4 regions of the Pseudomonas sp. B22129 genome follow, and region 1 is predicted to be linked to each of the others. Evidence: riboswitches for the same ligand, from Rfam matches in the RefSeq annotation. Region 1 holds a riboswitch; each other region holds the start of a gene.
What was found. Region 1 has a riboswitch for cobalamin ahead of AB4P94_RS24595 (CbtB domain-containing protein). Riboswitches for the same ligand answer to the same signal wherever they lie in the genome.
Positions count from the first base shown of each region.

Region 2: linked by a shared signal. The riboswitch ahead of cobO (cob(I)yrinic acid a,c-diamide adenosyltransferase) and the one ahead of AB4P94_RS24595 (CbtB domain-containing protein) in region 1 are both predicted to bind cobalamin.
Region 3: linked by a shared signal. The riboswitch ahead of AB4P94_RS16720 (ABC transporter substrate-binding protein) and the one ahead of AB4P94_RS24595 (CbtB domain-containing protein) in region 1 are both predicted to bind cobalamin.
Region 4: linked by a shared signal. The riboswitch ahead of cobW (cobalamin biosynthesis protein CobW) and the one ahead of AB4P94_RS24595 (CbtB domain-containing protein) in region 1 are both predicted to bind cobalamin.

Region 1 covers NZ_CP162592.1:5,406,969-5,412,298, reverse strand. Annotated here, with positions in the region: gene AB4P94_RS24615 (LysR substrate-binding domain-containing protein) at 1-299, shown strand, start outside; gene AB4P94_RS24610 (LysR family transcriptional regulator) at 985-1,851, opposite strand; gene AB4P94_RS24605 (DUF4865 family protein) at 1,945-2,484, shown strand; gene AB4P94_RS24600 (CbtA family protein) at 2,489-3,217, opposite strand; gene AB4P94_RS24595 (CbtB domain-containing protein) at 3,237-3,449, opposite strand; cobalamin riboswitch at 3,481-3,611, opposite strand; gene AB4P94_RS24590 (histidine phosphatase family protein) at 3,647-4,201, shown strand; gene cobF (precorrin-6A synthase (deacetylating)) at 4,247-5,002, shown strand; gene AB4P94_RS24580 (alpha/beta hydrolase) at 5,014-5,330, shown strand, end outside.
Region 2 covers NZ_CP162592.1:3,252,993-3,258,322, reverse strand. Annotated here, with positions in the region: gene bluB (5,6-dimethylbenzimidazole synthase) at 1-296, opposite strand, end outside; gene AB4P94_RS14980 (cobyrinate a,c-diamide synthase) at 293-1,684, opposite strand; gene cobO (cob(I)yrinic acid a,c-diamide adenosyltransferase) at 1,681-2,292, opposite strand; cobalamin riboswitch at 2,373-2,622, opposite strand; gene AB4P94_RS14970 (PQQ-dependent sugar dehydrogenase) at 2,722-4,035, shown strand; gene AB4P94_RS14965 (C40 family peptidase) at 4,171-4,713, opposite strand; gene AB4P94_RS14960 (C40 family peptidase) at 4,858-5,330, opposite strand, start outside.
Region 3 covers NZ_CP162592.1:3,614,763-3,620,092, reverse strand. Annotated here, with positions in the region: gene AB4P94_RS16735 (LysR family transcriptional regulator) at 1-276, opposite strand, end outside; gene AB4P94_RS16730 (aldehyde dehydrogenase family protein) at 381-1,763, shown strand; gene AB4P94_RS16725 (hypothetical protein) at 1,825-2,454, opposite strand; cobalamin riboswitch at 2,538-2,732, shown strand; gene AB4P94_RS16720 (ABC transporter substrate-binding protein) at 2,847-3,857, shown strand; gene AB4P94_RS16715 (FecCD family ABC transporter permease) at 3,854-4,858, shown strand; gene AB4P94_RS16710 (ABC transporter ATP-binding protein) at 4,855-5,330, shown strand, end outside.
Region 4 covers NZ_CP162592.1:5,217,418-5,222,747, reverse strand. Annotated here, with positions in the region: gene nfuA (Fe-S biogenesis protein NfuA) at 1-245, shown strand, start outside; gene cobM (precorrin-4 C(11)-methyltransferase) at 458-1,204, opposite strand; gene AB4P94_RS23920 (cobalamin biosynthesis protein) at 1,274-1,666, opposite strand; gene AB4P94_RS23915 (CbtA family protein) at 1,663-2,367, opposite strand; gene AB4P94_RS23910 (CbtB-domain containing protein) at 2,379-2,567, opposite strand; cobalamin riboswitch at 2,662-2,871, opposite strand; cobalamin riboswitch at 2,979-3,179, shown strand; gene cobW (cobalamin biosynthesis protein CobW) at 3,272-4,333, shown strand; gene cobN (cobaltochelatase subunit CobN) at 4,337-5,330, shown strand, end outside.

The DNA.
Region 1 (5,330 bases):
TGGATGCGTTGCAGCCCTGGAACCGCGTGGTGGAGCAACGCTTGGCGGCGGTGGTGCAGGTGCAGGCGTATTCGCTGATGCTGGAGATGATTCGCTGTGGCGCGTGCATCGGGTTGTTGCCGCATTACATGAGCAGTTTTGACCGGGGGTTGGTGGCGTTGCCGGGGTTGCTGGATGAGCGCATGCAGCGCCAGGTTTGGCTGGCGGTGAATGCACAGGTGCGGGACCTGGATTCGGTGCGGGTGATTGTGGAGTTGATTGTGGGGACGTTTGAGGGGAGGCGGGAGTGGTTTGAATGATGGGGTTTTTTGAGTACATATCCGTTATTTGAGTAACGGCTAACCCGGCGTCCTGCCGGGTTGCCCACGGATTCAAGCCTGCGTGCGGCCAGCTTGGTTTAACGGGGCGCCCAAGATCAAAAGCAAGAGCACGGCGGCCTGAGTGGTTGAAGCAAACGCGCTGTTTTTGCCAGGGTAGATTGCGTTCCTTCAGACAAATGAAGATCCAAACTGTGGGAGCGGGCTTGCTCGCGAATGCGGTGTATCAGTCAATTAATCTGTCAACTGACAGACCGTATTCGCGAGCAAGCCCGCTCCCACAATTTTAATCGCGTCCGGCTCTGCTTTTCTGTGGGAGCTGGCCTGCCTGCGATGCAGACAACTCGGTCCAACAGGCACACCTGGTTGATGCCATCGCAGCATAGGTATCTACACAACTTTAACTCTACGCATAAACCCGAGCAGATAGGGCTGTTGTGGTGAGCGGGCTTGTCCCGCGTTGGGCTGCGTAGCAGCCCCAAATTCCTGTCGGATTACGGGTACACCGAGCCTAGGCGAGGTGCCGAGTGTTGGGGCAAGAGCCCTTTGGTTACTTTGGGCTGGGCCGGCATTCCGGCTCCTTTCCAAAGTGACCCGCTGTAAGAGCGGAACCAATCTCAGCCATCACCGAAAAAACGGATATGTACACCCCCCCCCAAAAAAACCACTACCGCTGCAACACCCCGCGAAACGTAGCACTCAACGCCCGCAACGTTTCCCGCGAACGCGCATCGCTGATCCGGCTATACAGCACCACCTCACTGACCGGCAAAACCGGCAATCCGAATTGTTCGCCGACCTCCACAGCCCCCGCCGGCGCTACCCGATGGGCGAGGGCGGCCACCCCCAACCCCGCGCTGACCGCTGCGCCCACGGCCATCACGCCGCCACCGACAAACACCTCGGTCCAATCCACGTTCGCCTCATCCAGCGCCCGCGTTGCCAAATGCCGCACCCCACAAGGCGCCGCCATGGTCGCCATACGCAGTGGAGTGCCCGGGCTGTGCTGCCAGGTCGGTGCGGCAAACCAGCCGAAGCGCTCCACCGCCAGTACGTCACCGTCCTGGCGGTCGCCCTCGTTGCGCACGATCACCGCGTCCAGTTCGTTGCGATCAAAGGCGGCGACCAGGTCGCGCGAGGAAGCGATGCGCACTTCAAGAATCACCATTGGGTCATACGCCGCCAATCGGCTGAGCCACAACGGCAAGTCCGGCCCCGCCACGTGGTCGCTGATGCCGATCACCAAGCGCCTCGGTGCTTGAGTGCCCATGTCACCCAAGGCGCGTTCATGGGCATTGAGCAACGCGCGAGCGGCGACGATGAACTGCTCGCCCCGGGGCGACAGCCTTACATGGCGCGGGGTGCGCTCCAGCAGGCGATAACCGAGGCGTTCTTCAAGGCGTTTGAGCTTGAGGCTGATGGCGGCCTGCGAGGTGTCGAGGGCTTCGGCCGCGCGGGTGAAACTGGTGAAGTCAGCCACCAGCACGAAGGCCTGTACGGTGTCGATATCCAGGGGTTTGAGTGCATCAGTCATTTCAACTCCTTATTGCACTTATATCGGATGATATCTTGTTGAAATCATCGGCCCTGCGCAAGCTGCAATCTCATCTTGCACGGGAGTTTCGCCATGTTTGCCAAACAGTATTCACACCGCCTGCCTGCCGATTACGACATGGGCGTGATTCGCCGCCGCGCAGCACAGTTGGGGCCGTTGTGGGATCACGCTGAAGGGTTGCTGTTCAAGGCGTTTATCGGCCAGGAGCGTGGGGGCAACCTGTACTCGTCGGTGTACCTGTGGGCCGACCCGTTGCAGGCCGCTGATTTTTTGCTGGGGGCACGCTTTCAGAAGGTGCTCGACAGCTTTGGCCGCCCGCACATCGAGAGCTGGCTGCCGCTGGACGTGCAACGGGGCCCGGCGCAGAACGCGTTGAGTTTGTATCGGGAAGAATGGCCGCTGGAGCCGGGTGCGGATCGGGCTGCGATCCTGGCCGAGGAGAAAGTGCGCAACCAACAGCTGGCGGATAGCAGCGACACGTTCGCGGTATTCCTGGCGCTGGATGTGCAGGCCTGGCGCTTGATACGGATCACCTTGTCGGCAGCGGCGCTGGACGCAGCACATCCCGGGACGGGCTATCAGGTGTGGTACCTGGCCCGTCCGGGGATCTAACGCATTACGAGTTGAACCTTGCCTGTGGCTGGCTCAATTTGCGTTCGGCCACAGCACCGAATACCAGGCCCAGGGTGGTCCACAGCACCAGTTGGATACCCAGGGACGCCACGCGGAATTTCCACAGCAATACGGCGGAGAATTGCTCGGGCACTTCGTTGATCACCGGGAACAGGCTGCCGGCCACCGACACGATCACGAGGTACAGCACCACGCCAAGGATGGCGCCGGCCCAGAGGCCACGGCGGGCGATCAGCTTGCGTGCGGCGTTGATCGCGATCACGGCGGCGGCCACCGATACCAGCAGCATCAGGAAAAACAGTTTGGTGCGCTGTGCGATGGTCTCGGGGTCACCCACCGACGGCGGGTTGGCCGGGTATTTAAGGCCTGGGACCACGATGAGGGTGACGAAGGCCGCCAATGCCAGCAGCGCCGCCAGGCCGCGCGGGCCGACCTTGCCGATGCGGCCCAGGGAGTAGGCGAACACCAGGGCGAAGATGCCGCCCAGGGATACGCTGTACACCACCACGCCGGTGAACAGGCCAAAGGTGCTTTGCACCTCGCGGCTCACCAGTTCTTCTTCCGGCGCATCGCCGTGCATCTGTGCCATCTGGTCTTCAAAGGCGATGGCCTTGTCGATCTGCGGCTCACCAAAGGTCTTGGCGAAGCCAAACGCCAACACGCCGGCGAGCAAGCCCACCAGCATCCCGCGTACGAGTAAATGCCCTGTCATGTCATGTCTCTCTTATCAATTAATGGCAGGGGAAACCCAGCAGGTGGCGGCCGTCGTGCACAAACTCGTGCACATACATGCCTTTGAACACGGCCGTGGCGCCTTGCTCGGCGCCGACGAAGTAGATCGCCAGCAGCAACAGCAGGCCGCCGAAGATCGCCCAGGGCAGGATTTCGCCCAGGGGGATGGTCGGCACATAGACATCAGGGTTTGTTGCAGCGGTGTTAGCCATGAAAACCTCCAGGGATGACGCGTCCCGAAATGGATAGCGAGAGGGCTGAAACAGGGTCTGGCTTACGGCTGTGAGGCCGAATACAGTGGCGCGACCGCGCCGGGTTTGAACCGGCTTCCTGTTTCATGTTCGTTGTAACATGTTGAAACAACTTGGCGAGTCTACGCTGACTGCGCGCCGAAACAGAGTGAATTGTGATGCTGGCCACCCGCTTGACCCTGATTTGCCATGCCCTCACGCCCCTTCAAAAACAGGGGCGGTTTCCTGATGACGAATCCGTCTTGATGGACTGGCAGGGCGCGGCCTTGTCCCTGGCGGGTCGCTACAAGAAGAACCGGCGCCTGATGTGCGCGCCCGAAGCCAGAACCCGGCAGACGGCAGGCTTGTTCGGTGATGACGCAGACATTGATGGGGCGCTGCGAGATGGCGATTTCGGTGGCTGGAAAGGTCAGGCCATCCGTGAGCTGGAAAGCGATTCACTGATGGCCTGGATGACCGACAGCGCCAGTGCGCCCCATGGTGGCGAATCGGTGGATCAGCTCTGTGTTCGTGTCGGGCAATGGATGAAGGCGCTGGAAACCCAGCCTGGCCATGTGGTCGCCGTCACCCATCCCTTCGTGATCCGCGCCGCCATGCTGTACGTCATGCAGTTTCCTGTCTCGATGTTCTACCGGATCGACGTCGAGCCGCTGTCTGCCACCGAACTGCGTTTCAACAACCTGTGGCGCCTGCGCCTGGAAACTCACGCCTGAGCGCGCGAACATGGCAAAATCCACGCCCCGCAATGAGAGCAACCCATGAAACGCATCCTGATCATCGGCATTGGCGCCGGTAACCCTGACTACATCACGATGCAGGCCGTGAAGGCGCTGAACCGCACCGACGTGTTTTTCCTGATGGACAAGGGCCAGAGTAAAGACAAGCTGATCGACCTGCGCCGCGAGATCTGCGAGACCTACATCAGCGAGCCCGGCTACCGCTTCGTCGAGGCTGACTGCCCCGAGCGCGTGCGCGGTGACATTGATTACACCACCGCCGTGCAGGATCTGAACCGCGACAAGCAGCAGACCTTCGAGCGCATGATCAACGAGGAAATGATCGACGGCGAAGTAGGCGCTTTCCTGGCCTGGGGCGACCCGGCGTTGTACGACAGCACGATTCGTATCCTGCAGGCGATTCTTGCCAGCGGCCGCGCTGAGTTTGAGTTCGAAGTGATCCCTGGCATCACCAGTGTGCAGGCCCTGGCCGCGCAGCATAAGGTGCCGCTGAACCGCATCGGCCGTTCCATCGAGATCACCACCGGGCGCCGTCTGGCCGCAGGGCAGGCGAGTGATGCCGACACGCTGGTGGTGATGCTCGACGCCGAAGATTCCTACCGCACCGTGGCCGATCAAGACCTGGACATCTACTGGGGCGCCTACCTGGGCACGCCGGATGAAATCCTGATCAGCGGCAAAGTGGCGCAAGTGGCTGACGAAATCCAACGGGTGCGCAAGGCGGCACGCCTGGAAAATGGCTGGATTATGGACACTTACCTGTTGCGCAAACCTTGAGGTCGCTTTCCATGCTCAAACTGCTTGCCCTGGCGCTGGCGTTGTCAGCCGGTGCCGTCCATGCCGATTCCAGCTTGCACACGGACTTGCCGCTGACGTACCTGGAACAGACCCAGAGTGAGGCGCGTAACCAGCCGCTGGTGATTTTCCTGCACGGCTTTGGCAGTAACGAGGAAGACCTGTTTGGCATCAAGGACGAACTGCCGTCGACCTGGACTTACCTGTCGGCCCGCGCGCCGATGCCGGTGGATTCGAACGGGTATCGCTGGTTCGCCAGGAAGCCCGGCGATGGCGATTACGACGGCGAAACCGCTGACCTGCAACGCAG
Region 2 (5,330 bases), 2.2 Mb from region 1:
CCTTCGACCTTGAGCTTCATGAATTCGTCGGAACGCTCGCCCAGGGCCTCGGCAGTGCGGATGCGTTCTTCTTCCACCAACTGTTGAATCTGCCCACGCAGTGGCCGGTCGCTGATGCGGATAAAACGCCACGGCTGCATCAAGCCGACACTGGGTGCCTGGTGCGCGGCATTGAGCAAACGGTGCAGCAATTCGGGGGCGACGGTGCCGCCGGTGAAATGACGCATGTCGCGGCGTTCGGCGATGGCGCGGTAGACGGCCTGGCGGTCGGCCTCGGGGAAGGCGTTGTCAGTCATGGCCTCTTCGCGGGCAAGCCCGCTCCCACAGTTGACCGAGTTGAAACACCCTCCAGTGTGGAAGCTGGCTTGCCTGCGATGGCGGCCTCCCGGTCTGGCGCGAACAATGCAGCCACCGCCGCCGGATTCGACGGAAAATAAAAGTGCACGTAAGACGCGGTCATCCGCCCCTGCCGGTAAACCGCCTCGGCGCCGCGCCCGCCATTGGGGCTCAGGCCACGGGCAATCGGCTGCCACTCGGTGCTGGTCAGGGAATGATGATAGGTGTGGCCACGCAGCACGCCTTCCGGCAGCTCGACACTTTGCAGGGCCAGGGCAGCGAGTTTTTTCTGCATCACCGCATCGCCCTGCAGCAACCCCACCAGCTCGGCACGGGTGCCGTCGACATCGGTGAGCGAATCCAGCAGATAGAGCATGCCGCCACATTCGGCGAGCAGAGGTTTACCGGCCGCGTGGTGGGCGCGGATGGCGTCAAGCATCGGCGTGTTGTGCGACAGCGCCTTGTGGTGCAGTTCCGGATAACCACCGGGCAAATACAGGCTGTCGGCGTCAGTCAATTCGCGGTCATGGATGGGCGAGAAGAAATGCAACTCGGCGCCCATCGCCCTTAAAAGGTCGAGGCTGGCGCCATAGGTGAAGGCGAAGGCTTCGTCGCGTGCCACCGCGATGCGCACGCCTTTGAGCAAGGGTTCAGCCTCGATCACGTTTGGCGCGGCAAACGTCACCGGCGGCGGCAAGGCGGCTTCACAACTGCTGCCCAAGGCTTGGGCGGCGGCGTCCAGACGCGCATCGAGGTCATTCAGTTCACTGGCTTGCACCAGGCCGAGATGGCGGCTGGGCAGTTCGATGCCGGTTTCACGGGACAGCGCGCCGTACCAGCGCAGGCCTTCGGTGAGGCTGCCTTCCAACAGTTGCGCATGACGCAGGGTGCCGACGCGGTTGGCCAGCACACCGGCAAATGGCAGGTCCGGCTGATAGCGCGCAAGGCCCAAGGCCAGCGCGCCGAATGTCTGAGCCATGGCGGTGCCGTCAATAACACCCAGCACCGGCACGCCGAAATGCCGCGCGAGGTCTGCGCTGGACGGGGTACCGTCGAACAGGCCCATCACGCCTTCGATCAGAATCAGGTCCGCCTCGCCCGCCGCTTCCCACAGCAGGCGACGACTTTCCTGCTCGCCCACCATCCACATGTCCAATTGATACACCGGCGCTCCGCTGGCGCGCTCGTGGATCATCGGGTCGAGAAAATCCGGCCCGCATTTGAACACACGCACCTTGCGCCCCAGGTTGCGGTGCAAACGGGCGAGCGCGGCGGTGACGGTGGTTTTGCCCTGGCCGGACGCCGGTGCGGCGATCAGTACGGCCGGGCAATGACGGGGCTGATTCAAAGTTCGACGCCCTTCTGTGCCTTGATACCGGCCTGGAACGCGTGCTTGAGCATGCCCATTTCGGTGACAGTGTCGCCCATTTCGATCAGCTCGGGCTTGGCGCCACGGCCGGTGACCACCACGTGCTGCATCGGCGGGCGGGCTTGCAGGTCGCTCAGTACCTGATCGAGGTCGAGATAGCCGTGCTTGAGGGCGATGTTCAATTCATCCAGCACGACCAGGCCGATTGCCGGGTCTTGCAGCAGTTCGCGGGAAACCGCCCAGGCGGCTTCGGCAGCGGCGATGTCGCGCTGGCGGTCCTGGGTTTCCCAGGTGAAGCCTTCGCCCATCACGTGAAAACGTACCTGTTCGGGGAAGCGGCGGAAAAACAGCTCTTCGCCTGTGCTGTTGCGCCCCTTGATGAATTGCACCACGCCGCACTGCATGCCGTGCCCCATGGCACGGGCGAGCATGCCAAACGCCGAGCTGCTCTTGCCTTTGCCGTTGCCCGTCAGCACCAGCAGCAATCCGCACTCGTTGGGGGAATTGGCGATGCGCTCGTCGATCACGGCTTTTTTACGCAGCATGCGCGCCAGGTGGCGTTCGTCGCGGTCGGGGGAATCAGTCATGGCAGCGCTCCGTTGGGGCTGGACAAAAAAACGGCGGGCAGGAAAAAGACAAAACAGACAGCCAAGCATCGCCCACCGTGATGCTGTTGGATGACCCAGGCCGGTCTCCGGACTCATGAGTGGCGCGCTCCTGCGCGAAGGCGACCGACGATGCGCCTTCCCATATCGCGCGCGATACAGTGGCAAAAAGCACCGTTTTCACTCATTTACCGTTGCGGGGGCAGCGCCGGAATTGCGGCAGCACTGTGTACAAGTGCGCTCACTCACCGGCTTCCCTGTTTCACTCTGTCGACCCTCGGGCCACGGAGCACCTGGAACAAGCCGCGAAGGTTAGTGGGTTGGGGGTGGAGCGTCAATTAAAGCTGGCCTTGCACTTGAACCATCGCACGGCCGTACTCCTCTACCCTTACAGGTATTCAGGAGAAAACCATGCATAAAACAAGACTTGCCTTACTGATCATGGTCGCAGGCACCCTCGCCGCCTGCGGAGAAAGCTCTACCCTGCAGGTATCCGACGGCACCGGGCCTTCGCCCAAGCTGCCGGAACCGAACAAAACCTTGATCCCCACCGTAAATATCGCACCGGCGATCGGCTGGCCGGACGGCGCGAAGCCGACCCCGGCGGCGGGCACTCAGGTGGCCGCATTCGCCGAAGGGCTGGACCACCCGCGCTGGCTGTATGTGCTACCCAATGGCGATGTGCTGGTGGCCGAAACCAACGCGCCGCCCAAACCGGATGACGCCAAGGGCATTCGCGGCTGGGTGATGGAGAAAGTCATGGGCCGCGCCGGGGCGGGCGTGCCGAGCCCGAACCGCATCACGCTGCTGCGCGATGCCGACCACGATGGCGTCGCCGAGACGCGCACGGTGTTCCTGCAAAACCTGAACTCGCCCTTCGGCATGACCCTGGTCGGCAATGATCTGTACGTGGCCGACTCGGACAAGCTGCTGCGCTTCCCCTATACGCCCGGCGAAACCGCAATCAAGGCAGCGGGGACCACGGTCGTCGACCTGCCGGGCGGCAGCATCAACCACCACTGGACCAAGAATGTGGTGGCCAGCAAGGACGGTAGCAAGCTGTATGTGAGTGTCGGCTCCAACAGCAACGTTGGCGAAAATGGCTTGGCGGCGGAAGAAGGTCGGGCGGCGATTTGGGAAGTGGACCGCGCTACGGGCCAGCACCGTATTTTTGCTTCAGGCCTGCGCAACCCCAACGGTATGGCGTGGGAGCCGCAAAGCGGCAAACTGTGGACAGCGGTGAATGAGCGCGACGAGATCGGCAGCGACCTGGTGCCGGACTACATTACCTCGGTCAAGGATGGTGCGTTTTATGGCTGGCCGTTCAGTTATTACGGACAGCATGTGGATGTGCGCGTCTCACCGCAGAACCTCGATCTGGTCGCCAAGGCGATCGCACCGGACTATGCCGTGGGCCCGCACACCGCCTCGCTGGGCCTGACCTTCGCCGAGGGCAACACACTCCCGGCGCAGTTCAGCCATGGCGCGTTTATCGGCCAGCATGGCTCGTGGAACCGCAAACCGCACAGTGGCTACAAGGTGATCTTCGTGCCGTTTGAGGGCGGCCAGCCTAAAGGGCAGCCGATGGATGTGCTGACCGGGTTCCTCGACAAGGACGAGAGAGCCATGGGCCGGCCGGTAGGCGTGGTGATTGATCAGCAGGGGGACTTGCTGGTGGCCGATGATGTAGGGAACAAGGTGTGGCGGGTGTCGGCGGTTAAGTAACCTGTTTCGAGAACACCACAAAACCAATGTGGGAGCGGGCTTGCTCGCGAAAGCGGTGGATCAGTCGATACCTCCGTTGACTGACGCTCCGCCTTCGCGAGCAAGCCCGCTCCCACATTGGGATCTTCATTAGCCTTATGGATTGCGCGCCAGATGCTCAGCCGGCAACACCCGCTTGGCACTCAGGTAGGCATTCTGCCAATAGGCCTTGGACAAGGTGTCCAGCTTCACGGTACCGCCGGTTTGCGGCGCATGCACAAAGCGGCCTTCGCCGACGTAGATCCCGGCGTGGCTCACCTGCGAACCGCCACCAGTGGCGAAGAACAGCAAGTCACCTGTCTGCAGGTTCTGCTCACTGACATCCTGTGCGCGCATCACGATCAGCTCACGGGTGGTACGTGGCAGGGAAATTCCGGCGGCATCGCGAAACACAAAGCCGATCAGGCCGCTGCAATCAAACCCGGAGTCCGGCGTGTTGCCGCCCCATCGGTAAGGCGTGCCGACCAGCCCCAGCGCGCGAAAGAGCACGTCTTCGGCAGCAGGCGAGAAACTTTGGGTGGAATAGTTGAACACCGGCTTGGGCTTCACGGCTACGGGAGCCGGCGGCGGTGGACGGCTTGCGCAGGCGCTGAGAAGCGCGGCGCAAACGAGAAGAATAAGGCGGGCCGAGGTCGACATGTGCAGAACAATCCTGGTCTGGATGCGGCTTTCGCTGCCGAACGCTGAAAACCAGAACGCGCAAGCAAAGCTCGCGCGAACGGATTCCAACAATATCCAGGGATTCTAGCGCTTACACGTCAAACTTCAAGTATCACTTTAACTTTACTTGCTGGCGGTAACCGTAGTCGGGGCCATGGCGAGTGCGCGCTTGGCTTCGATGAAGGTTTTGCTCCAGTAGCTGTCACCCAGGTTATCGACTCGAACACCGCCACTGCGGCGGCTGCTGGAGTGAATAAACTGGTTATCACCCAAGTAGATACCGGCGTGGCTGACACGACCACGGCCGGCCGTACTAAAGAAAAGCAGATCGCCGGGCTTGAGGTTGTTGCGTGCGACCAACGGTGCATCCACGTTGATCATTTCGCGGGTCGAGCGCGGCAAGTTCATGCCGGCTTCTTCACGAAACAGGTAGCCGATGAAGCCGCTGCAGTCAAAACCGGCTTCAGAGGTACCACCGAAACGGTAACGGGTACCGATCAGGGACATGCCGCGTTCAAGGATGCTGTCGGCCAGAACCGGGAGCTGGTAAGGCTTGTTACTGGCGAAGTCGGCCAGTTCTTTTTCAGTTGCGATCT
Region 3 (5,330 bases), 1.8 Mb from region 1:
AGCGAAGGCACCCTGAGGCTCCTCCCCCGCCACCGTCGCGCGGGCTTCCTGCACCAAATCAAGAATGCGCCGCGCATAGCCGAGGAAATTCCACCCCGCCGGTGACAGCCGCAGGCGGCTTTTCTCGCGGATAAACAATTCCACGCCCAGGTCCTGCTCCAATTGTTTGATACGGGTGGTCAGGTTCGACGGCACCCGATGAATCAACTGCGCGGCGGCGCTGATGCTGCCTTGCTCGGCAACGGCCTTGAAAATTTCCAGCTGCACCAAGTCCAAATCATTCTCCAATCGTGAACGTATTGCTTAATATTATTCAGTTTCCAGAAAAGAGATAGCCCCGTACGCTGAACGCAACTTAAATCACTGCGCAGGACGGTGCCATGAACGCGACTACCCACGCTCTCTCGATCAACCCGGCTAATGGCGAAACCGTCGGCAGCTACCCGTACGAAACCGATTCGCAACTGGAGGCCGCCCTCAACCGCGCCACCGCTGCCTTCCGTACCTGGCGCCGCCAACCGGTGAGCCAACGCGCAGAACTGCTGATGGCCCTGGCCGCCGCCCTGCGTGAACAAGCCGAAGACATGGCGCAAATGATCACCCTGGAAATGGGCAAACCCATCGCCCAGGCCCGCGCCGAAATCGAAAAATGTGCGCAACTGAGCGAGTGGTACGCCACTCACGGCCCAGCCATGCTCGCCCCGGAACCGACCCTGGTGGACAACGGCACCGCCCACATCGAATACCGCCCGCTGGGCCCGATCCTCGCCGTCATGCCGTGGAACTTCCCGGTGTGGCAAGTGCTGCGCGGCGCCGTGCCAACCCTGCTCGCCGGCAATACCTACGTGCTCAAACACGCACCGAACGTAATGGGCAGCGCCTACCTGATCCAGCAAGCGTTCCACAAAGCAGGCTTTGCCGAAGGCGTGTTTGAAGTGATCAACGTGACCACTGACGGCGTGTCCAAAGCCATCGCCGACCCACGCATCGCCGCCGTGACCCTGACCGGCAGCGTGCGCGCCGGCATCGCCATCGGCTCTCAGGCCGGCGCCGCGCTGAAAAAATGCGTGCTGGAACTGGGCGGCTCCGATCCGTTCATTGTGCTCAACGACGCCGACCTCGACGCCGCCGTGCAGGCCGCGCTGATCGGCCGTTTCCAGAACAGTGGCCAAGTCTGCGCCGCCGCCAAGCGCTTGATCATCGAAGCCGGCGTGGCCGAAGCCTTCACCGCTAAATTCCTCGAAGCCAGCCGCGCGCTGGTGATGGGCGACCCGACGTCGACAAGCACCTACGTCGGCCCGATGGCACGCTTCGACTTGCGTGACGAACTGCACGGCCAGGTCCAGGCCACCCTGGAAGAAGGCGCGATCTTGCTACTGGGCGGCAACAAAGTGCCAGGCGCGGGCAACTATTACGAGCCGACCGTGCTGGCCGGCGTGACCGACCAGATGACCTCGTTCAAACAGGAACTGTTCGGCCCGGTGGCGTCGATCATCACCGCCCGTGACGCCGACCATGCTGTGGCCTTGGCCAACGACAGCGAGTTCGGCCTGACCGCGAGCATCTTCACCACGGATTCTGCGAAGGCGCGTGATATTGCAAACCAACTGGAAACCGGCGGGATCTTCGTCAACGCGTTCAGCGTGTCGGACCCTCGGGTGGCATTCGGTGGTGTGAAGAAGAGTGGCTTTGGGCGGGAATTGTCGCACTTCGGCGTGCGGGAATTCTGCAATGCGCAGACGGTGTGGCTGGATCGCAAATAACGTCAAACCTGCTCCCGTGGCGAGGGAGCCTGCTCTCTCGCCACGGGGTCAAACGGGCACTTCACTTTTTGACGGGCGCATCCCAGCAATCGGGCTTGCGCGCACACACGTTGTACTGTCGGTCCATCAAGGCCATGCGGTTAAGGTGCGCATCCGTGGCGCCTTTGAATGCCTGCTCGCTGGTGGTCATGTAGTTCACCATGCGGTCGCTCATCCGCGCACTCAGCTGGCGCCGGGTACCGGCATCCACCGCCTGCGGTGTGGTGGCCATGGCCTGCAGCGTCGAATCACTCAAACGGCCCAATTCATCCCGGTAAACCTGCGTGTATTGCTCGCGCGCTGCATCGTGCTGGTGATTCAAGTCGTACTGCATGGCTTCCAGATTTTGTTTGTAGAGCGCCCAGTAGCCCTCCGGCAACACGCCGCCATCCTGTTTACGCAGCCGGGCGATGCGCTCATCGTTATCCACCGCCGGTTTCAACACCGGTTTGAGCGATGAAACCACTACCGGATCCTGCTTGATAATCTGGTCGATCCACCCCGCGCGCGCAGGGCTTGAGGGCAGTGGCTGGCCCAGGGCTTCAAGCTGTACAGGGGCAACCGCCGCAGGCGGCGCAACCGATTGGGCACAGCCCGAAAGCAGCAATACGGCAGACAAATGAGTCAACGCGACAACACGGCGAAAGTGCATAGGCTCTCCATGAGCAAGGGGCATGAACGCGGCAGATGATATCACTGAGCCATCTTTAAGAAACTCCCCTCACTGATCCTAATCGACTACCATACCGCGCCGGTTCCCAAACGGGACTAATAGGGAATTCGAAACGCCGCGCGCGACGTCAATCGAAACTGCCCCCGCAACTGTAGGTGCTGAGCCTGCTCCAAAACGCCACTGAGCTGCGCTCGGGAAGGCCGGAGCGTGGCGACGACGCATCAGTCAGGAGACCTGCCGGCCCAGCGTTATCACTGACCGGCGGGGTGTCCGGGAAGGACGTCCTCGCCTGCCTTACCCGCAGCCTCTGAGGGTGTGTTTCCGAACCGTACCTCTCCCGCTTCACCTACGGTTCTCACGGAGATTGCCCCATGCTGCCACGCGTTACCGTCCTGCTCGCAGGTGTTGGCTTCTGCGCCCTGGCCCAGGCTGCACCCACCCATTACCCGCTGACCGTGCAGAACTGCGGCAGCACGATCACCTTCCAGCAGGCACCGGCGCGCAGCGTGACCATCGGCCAGGCCGCCACTGAAATGCTCTACGCCCTGGGCGTGGCCGATAAAGTGGTCGGCACCTCGTTGTGGTTCAACAGCGTGTTGCCACAGTTCAAGGCGCAGAACGACAAGATCGAGCGCCTGGCCGACAACGAGCCGAGCTTCGAAGCCGTGATCGCCAAACGCCCGCAACTGGTGGCCGCCGAACTGGAATGGGTGGTCGGCCCCCAAGGTGTGGTTGGCACCCGCGAGCAGTTTCACGAACTGAAAATCCCCACCTACCTGCTGCCCTCCGACTGCGAAGGCAAGGACAACCTGGTGGGCGCCGATGGCACCCGTCTTGAGCCGTTCCATATCGAGACGATCTATAAAAGCATCAGCCAGCTCGCCGAAATTTTCGACGTACAAGACCGCGGCCAACAGCTGAACGACGAGCTCAAGGCGCGCCTGGCCAAGTCGGTTGCCACTGCACAAGGCAAAGGCCTCAAGCACGCCAGCGCGCTGGTGTGGTTCTCCAGCTCCGAAATGGCCAGCGACCCGTATGTGGCGGGCCACAAGGGCATTCCCGAATTCATGCTGGAAACCCTAGGCCTGTCCAACGTGGTGCAGTCCGATGAGGAGTGGCCCGCCGTCGGCTGGGAAACCATTGCCAAGGCCAACCCGACCTTCCTGGTGATCGCGCGCATGGACCGGCGCCGCTACCCCGCCGACGACCATGAAAAGAAACTCGCCTTCCTGCGCAGCGACCCGGTGACACGCAATATGGACGCCGTGAAAAACAACCGCATCATCATCCTCGACGCCTTGGCGTTGCAGGCCAGCATCCGCATGTTCGATGGCCTGGAACAACTGGCCGCAGCCATCGACGGATACGACCTGCCCAAATGATGCGCACCCTGCTCGCCCTCGCCTTGCTGCTGGCGGCCGTGCTGGCTGGCGTGGCCATTGGCGAAACCGCCATCTCGCCACAGGTGGTGCTGCAAGTGCTGGCCAACAAACTCTGGGCTGCCGGCTATGTACTCGACCCCATCGACGAAGGCGTGGTGTGGAACTACCGTCTGACGCGCGCCCTGGTGGCCGCCGCGTGCGGGGCCGGGCTGGCGACGTGCGGGGTGATCCTGCAGTCGCTGTTGCGCAACCCGTTGGCGGATCCGTACTTATTGGGCATCAGCGCCGGGGCTTCCACCGGCGCTGTTCTGGTCGCGCTGATCGGCGTCGGCGGCGGTTTGATTTCGTTGTCGGCGGGCGCGTTTGTGGGCGCGATGGCTGCATTTGCTTTGGTTATTCTGCTGGCGCGGGCCAGCGGTTCTGCCAGCGGCACCGGGCAAATCATTCTCGCGGGTATCGCCGGTTCGCAGCTGTTCAACGCGCTCACCGCGTTCCTCATCACCAAGTCCGCCAGTTCCGAACAGGCGCGCGGCATCATGTTCTGGCTGCTGGGCAACCTCAGCGGCGTGCGCTGGCCGTCGGTGTGGCTGGCAGTGCCGGTGGCGGTCGCAGGCTTGGCCGTGTGCCTGTGGCACCGTCGCGCGCTGGATGCGTTCACTTTCGGCACTGATTCGGCGGCCTCCCTGGGCATCCCGGTGCGCCGCGTACAGCTGGTATTGGTGGGCTGCGCAGCGCTGGTGACGGCGGTGATGGTGTCGATTGTTGGCTCTATCGGCTTTGTCGGATTGGTGATTCCCCACGCCGCGCGCCTGCTGCTCGGTACCGGGCATTCACGCTTGCTGCCGGCCAGCGCATTGGGTGGCGCGCTGTTTCTGATTGCGGCCGATGTGCTGTCCCGCACGTTGATCAAGGGCCAGGTGATTCCGGTTGGCGTGGTCACCGCTCTGGTGGGCGCCCCAGTGTTTGCGCTGATCCTGATCGGCCGGAGGAATGCGCGATGAGCGTGCTCAGTTGCAGCGGGCTGGGCTTCAAGGTGCGTGAGGCCGAGTTGCTGCGCGATATCCACCTGGAAGTGAAAACCGGCGAAACACTGGGGATTGTCGGGCCAAACGGCTCCGGCAAATCCACCCTGCTCAAACTGCTCGCTGGCTTGCGTACACCGGCGTCCGGTGAAGTGCTGCTGGGCGGGCAGCGCCTGGGAAATTTGTCCCGTCGCGCCATCGCGCAACAACTGGCCGTGGTGGAGCAACAGGCCGACACTGACGACGCCATTCGCGTGTTCGACGCCGTGGCGTTGGGCCGCACGCCGTGGCTGTCGGCGCTGAGCCCGTGGTCCGCCGAAGACGACGCCATCGTGCATCAAGCCTTGCACGATGTAGACGCCACCCACCTGAGCCAGCGGGCCTGGCGCAGCCTCTCCGGCGGCGAACGCCAACGCGTACACATCGCCCGCGCCTTGGCGCAACGGCCGCA
Region 4 (5,330 bases), 190 kb from region 1:
TCAATTACTACCTGCAAACCGAGATCAACCCGGGTCTGGCCAGCCATGGCGGCCAGGTCAGCCTGATCGACGTAGTGGAAGACGGTATTGCTGTATTGAAGTTCGGCGGCGGCTGCCAGGGCTGCGGCCAGGCGGACGTCACCTTGCGCGAAGGTATCGAGCGCACCTTGCTCGAGCGTATCCCGGAGCTCAAGGGCGTACGTGACGTGACTGACCATACGCAGAAAGAAAACGCCTACTACTGAGTAAGGTGTTCACTGCGAACAAAAAAAACGGCGCCCCGTGAGCGCCGTTTTTTTTATTCAATAAATTCAGTGTCTTGCGATATTTAATTGGCAAAGAGGTTTAAATGTGGGAGCGGGCTTGCTCGCGAATGCGGTGGATCAGTCTCGGATGTGCTGGTTGAAAGACCGTATTCGCGAGCAAGCCCGCTCCCACATTTTTGTCCGGTGTGTATTCACGGCCGGTAGAGGTGCGCATGACCTGCCCGATACAGCGAAGACTCACTGAAGCTGTCATCCGCCAACACCCGGCCCACTATGATCAACGCCGTGCGCCGAAACCCCTTGGCCGTCACCTTTTCTGCGATATCCGTCAGCGTGCCAGTCGCAAAATCCTGATCCGGCCAGGTCGCCCGGTGCACCACGGCAATCGGGCAATCCGCGCCATAGTGCGGCAGCAACTCGGTAACAATCTTCTCCAAATGGTTGACCCCCAAATGAATTGCCATGGTGGTGCCGTGGCGCGCCAGGCTGTCGAAATCCTCGCCGGGCGGCATGCTGGTTTTATCCGCATAACGGGTCAGGATCACACTTTGGGCGATATCCGGCAGGGTCAGTTCGGTTTCCAACAGTGCGGCGCAGGCCGCTACTGCCGTGACGCCGGGGATGATCTGGAAGGGAATGCCCAGCTCGCGCAGATGGCGGATTTGCTCGCCAATCGCCCCATACAGGCTCGGGTCACCCGAATGCACGCGCGCCACATCCTGGCCCTTGGCGTGGGCGGCCTTGATCAGGTCGATGATCTGCTCCAAGTGCAGTTCGGCGCTGTTGACCACGTGTTGCGCCTGATGGCCTTCCAATACCGCTGCCGGTACCAGCGAGCCGGCATAGATGATCACCGGGCAACTACGGATCAGCCGCTGGCCTTTGACGGTGATCAATTCCGGGTCGCCGGGGCCGGCGCCGATGAAGTAGACGGTCATGGGAATTCCTGTCGAAAAAACGGGCGAGCATGAAAGTGGCTCATGATCGAGCGCGCTGATTATCGGGGTTTAGCCGGCGCACGCCAATGCAAAGGTGGCCTGGGCGGTTTTTTTGCGGGTGATCAGCAGGCGGGAAGGGCCGTTGCAGAGGTGTTCGGCCAGGGCCAGTGCAGCGCTTTCGGCGATGCCGTAGCAGCCGGTGTGGGCGAAAGCTACGTCGGATTTATGGCTCAGGCGAGCTTCGTAGGGAGCGAGTTGCTCGGCGCTGAAACATTCAAAGGGCAGGTTCAGCCGTTGGGCCAGGGCAAGTAGCCCCGGCTCATCCTTTTTGCGATCAATACTGGCCAGGGCGGTGATGTCTTTACATTTGACGCCGCCCTCGGCGAGGGCGGCGTCAAACAGCGCCAGCAGGGTGTGAACGTCACAGCCCTGTTGGCAACCCAGGCCGACGACCAAGATCATGCCGAGTATTGGCCATCGCGGTTACGGCGAAACAGCCAGGCGCTGATCAGGCCCAGGGCCAGCCAGAACGCCACGTTGGTCAGTTGCGAGGCGATTTTGAACTGCGCTTCCAGAGCCTCCGGCGCCAGCATCGAATGCACGTCCGGCTGCGGCGCGCCGATCACATGGGGCACGACCAGAATCGCCACGCCCAACATTTTCAGCAGCCAGTTGCGACCGAATACCAGCAGCGCGATGCCGGCTGCAGTCGATGCGGCGGTGCCGATCCACCAGATCTGACGTTGCGCCAAGTCAGCGGCGGCGGTGCCCGGCAACTCCGGCGGCAGGCCCAGGGTTGGCGCGAGTACGAACGTTGCGTAACCGGCCAGGCCCCACAGCAAGCCCTGAGCGGTGCGGGTCGGCGCGCGCAGCGTGTAGAGGCCGGCCAACATCAGCGCAAACCCCACGGCCACCACCAAATTACCGCCGGTGGTGGACAGCACGCGCTGCCAGCCATCTTCCGGCTCCCAGGCTTCGGCATCGTGAGTGTGCGCAGCCGCACCTTCGGCGTGTTCATGAGCGACTTCGACAGCGGGCGAGGCGTTTTCAAAGGTTTCCGCCTGCAAAATCAGCGGGGCAACCCAGAAGCTCTGCAGCAGGGTCAGCAGCAGGGCGGCCAACAGGCCGGTGAACCCTGCGGTTTGGGCGATACGCTTGATCATGTCGGCAGGTCTCAGTGGCACGGGAACGCGGCGCTGTGGCGGGTATCGTGGGCGGCGTTGTGCACCGCTTCGATGTGCGAGAAACCGGCGAAATACACCAGGCACGCGCCGAGGATCGACGCACCGATGGCGGCGGTCAGGCGTTGGCTCAGGGTGGCGGTGCTGCTGGCGGTGTGCGAGGTGCTGCTGATGATCGACATGGCGCGTCCCTTCGGGGTTTCAGGGTGGCGCAGGCGCATGAAAACCCCGCGAGCCGGGCACGCAGGGTTCGAACAGCGCCCGCCCACCGCGGGTTTGTTATCTGATTTTTCGGGCCGGTCTCCGGGCTTGCGAGGGGGCTCTTGGAAAGAGTCCTGAAAGCATCGCCTTCCCATGCATTCGCACAGTGGCTGTGATACTTCGCTCGCTTACCGTTGCGGGGGCAGCACCGGACTGGTCATATCGCTATAACGCACCGGTTTCCCGTTTCACCCTTTGCAGGGCACCCGAAACAAGGTGTGTAGGAGAGCATGGGGGTGGGAGGGGAGTCAATTCGGATCTGGGTACATATCCGTTACCCAGATAACGGATATACACACCAACCCCATCATTGACCATCCCCCAAGCACTGCGTAGCCTTGTGCCCTCGAGGTTCTTCGGCCCAGGCCGAAGCTAAGAAGGGAACGCGGTCCAAGCCGCGGCTGCCCCCGCAACTGTAAAGGGTTCATCTGACTGCCACGCCACTGCCAAATCGGCGGGAAGGCGCAATCAGCGCCGGTCGCAAGACCTGCAAGCCCCAAGCCAGGAGACCTGCCTCGCAACCGATTTTCCACTTCAACCGGGCGGGGTGATCCGGTGACGAAATCAGCCTCTGCGCACCGCTGCAGGGCTTGTCGTCCCGTATGCCCGCCCCAAAGGGCATCCGATGAAAACACTGGCCAAACTCCCCGTCACCATCGTTACCGGCTTTCTCGGTTCGGGCAAAACCACCTTGCTGCGCCATATGCTCGACAACGCCCAGGGCCGTCGCATTGCGGTGATCGTCAACGAGTTCGGCGAGTTGGGCATTGATGGCGAAATCCTCAAGCAGTGCTCCATCGGCTGCACCGAAGAAGAAGCCAATGGCCGCGTGTACGAGTTGGCCAACGGCTGCCTGTGCTGCACCGTGCAGGAAGAGTTCTTCCCGGTGATGCGCGAACTGGTGGCCCGTCGCGGTGACCTCGACCATATCCTGATCGAAACCTCGGGCCTGGCCCTGCCAAAACCGTTGGTACAAGCCTTTCAGTGGCCGGAAATCCGCAGCGCCTGCACGGTCGATGCGGTGATCACCGTGGTCGACAGCCCCGCTGTGGCTGCCGGCACCTTTGCCGCATTCCCGGACCAGGTTGACGCCCAGCGCAAACTCGACCCGAACCTGGACCATGAATCGCCGCTGCACGAGCTGTTTGCCGACCAACTGGCCAGCGCCGACCTGGTCATCCTCAATAAATCCGATCTGATCAGCCCCGAAGACCTGGCCCGCGTGCGCCTGGAAGTCGCCGAAGAGCTGCCGCCAGCGGTGAAAGTCATCGAAGCCAGCAGCGGTCGCCTGCCGCTGGACGTGCTGATCGGCCTGGGCGCCGGTTCCGAAGAACACATCGACGGCCGCCATAGCCATCACGATCATCACCACGAGGGTGAGGATGATCACGATCACGATGCTTTTGATTCGATTTCCATCGACTTGCCGCAAGCGGATGAAGCCCTGTTGCTCGACGCCCTGACTCAGTTGGTGGTGCAGCACGGCATCCTGCGGGTCAAAGGCTTCGCGGCGATCCCGAACAAGCCGATGCGCTTGCTGATCCAGGGCGTGGGCACGCGTTTCGACAAGCACTTCGACCGTGCCTGGGGCGCTGACGAAGCGCGCATCACGCGCCTGGTGCTGATCGGCCAGGCGCTGGACGCAGCAGGCCTCGAAGCGCAACTGCGCGCTGCCCTCAGCGTTTAACCCATGCACCTGCTCAGGACTCAGCCCGGTGGTTTCGTCTCGGACGATAATATTGCCGACCTTGGCCAAACCCCTGCCGAGTTGGTGATCCTGTGCAGCGGTGATTCCAGCCTGGCACTGCTGGCCGAAGCCGCCCGGCAGTTGCCCGACGACTACCCCAGCTTTCGTTTGGCCAACCCGATGCAGGTGCAGAACCATGCCTCGGTCGACCTGTATGTCGATGAGGTGTTGCGCCACGCCAAGGTCATTCTGATTTCGCTGCATGGCGGCATTGGTTATTGGCGTTACGGCATCGAGCGTTTGGTGGAGTTGGCGGAACGCGGCGTGCAGTTGATTCTGGTGCCGGGGGATGATCGCCCGGACCCGGAACTCAGCAGCCTGAGCACCGTGGGCGTGGAGGTGCGCGACCGTCTGTGGCATTTCTTGCGTCAGGGCGGGATGGGCAATGCCCTGGCGTTCTATCGCTGCCTGGCCAGCGGTTTTTTAGGCCGCGATTACGCCTGGGCTGAGCCGCAAACCCTGCCGCGCACGGCGATTTATCACCCGCACAACGGCAATGCTCGCCTGAATGATTGGCAGGCGGACTGGACCCCGGGGCTTCCTGTCGCGGCGGTGCTGTTCTACCGGTCGCATTTGCAGGCGGCCAATACGGGTTTTATCGACGTGTTCTGCCAGCGCTTGCAGGCAGCAGGCCTTAACCCGCTGCCGATTGCGGTGGCCAGTTTGAAGGAGCCCGGTTGCCTGGCGGTGGTCGAGGATTGGCTGGATGACGTGCAGGCCGCGGTGATTCTGAATACCACCGGCTTCGCCCAATCGAGCCCTGAAGCGCCGCACCTGCGGCCGTTTCGTCGCAATATTGCGGTGATCCAGGCGATTTGTGCCCAAGACAACGAGCCCGGCTGGCAGGCCAGCGAACAAGGCCTTGGCCCGCGCGACCTCGCCATGCATATCGCGCTGCCGGAGCTGGACGGGCGCATCATCAGCCGCCCGATCAGTT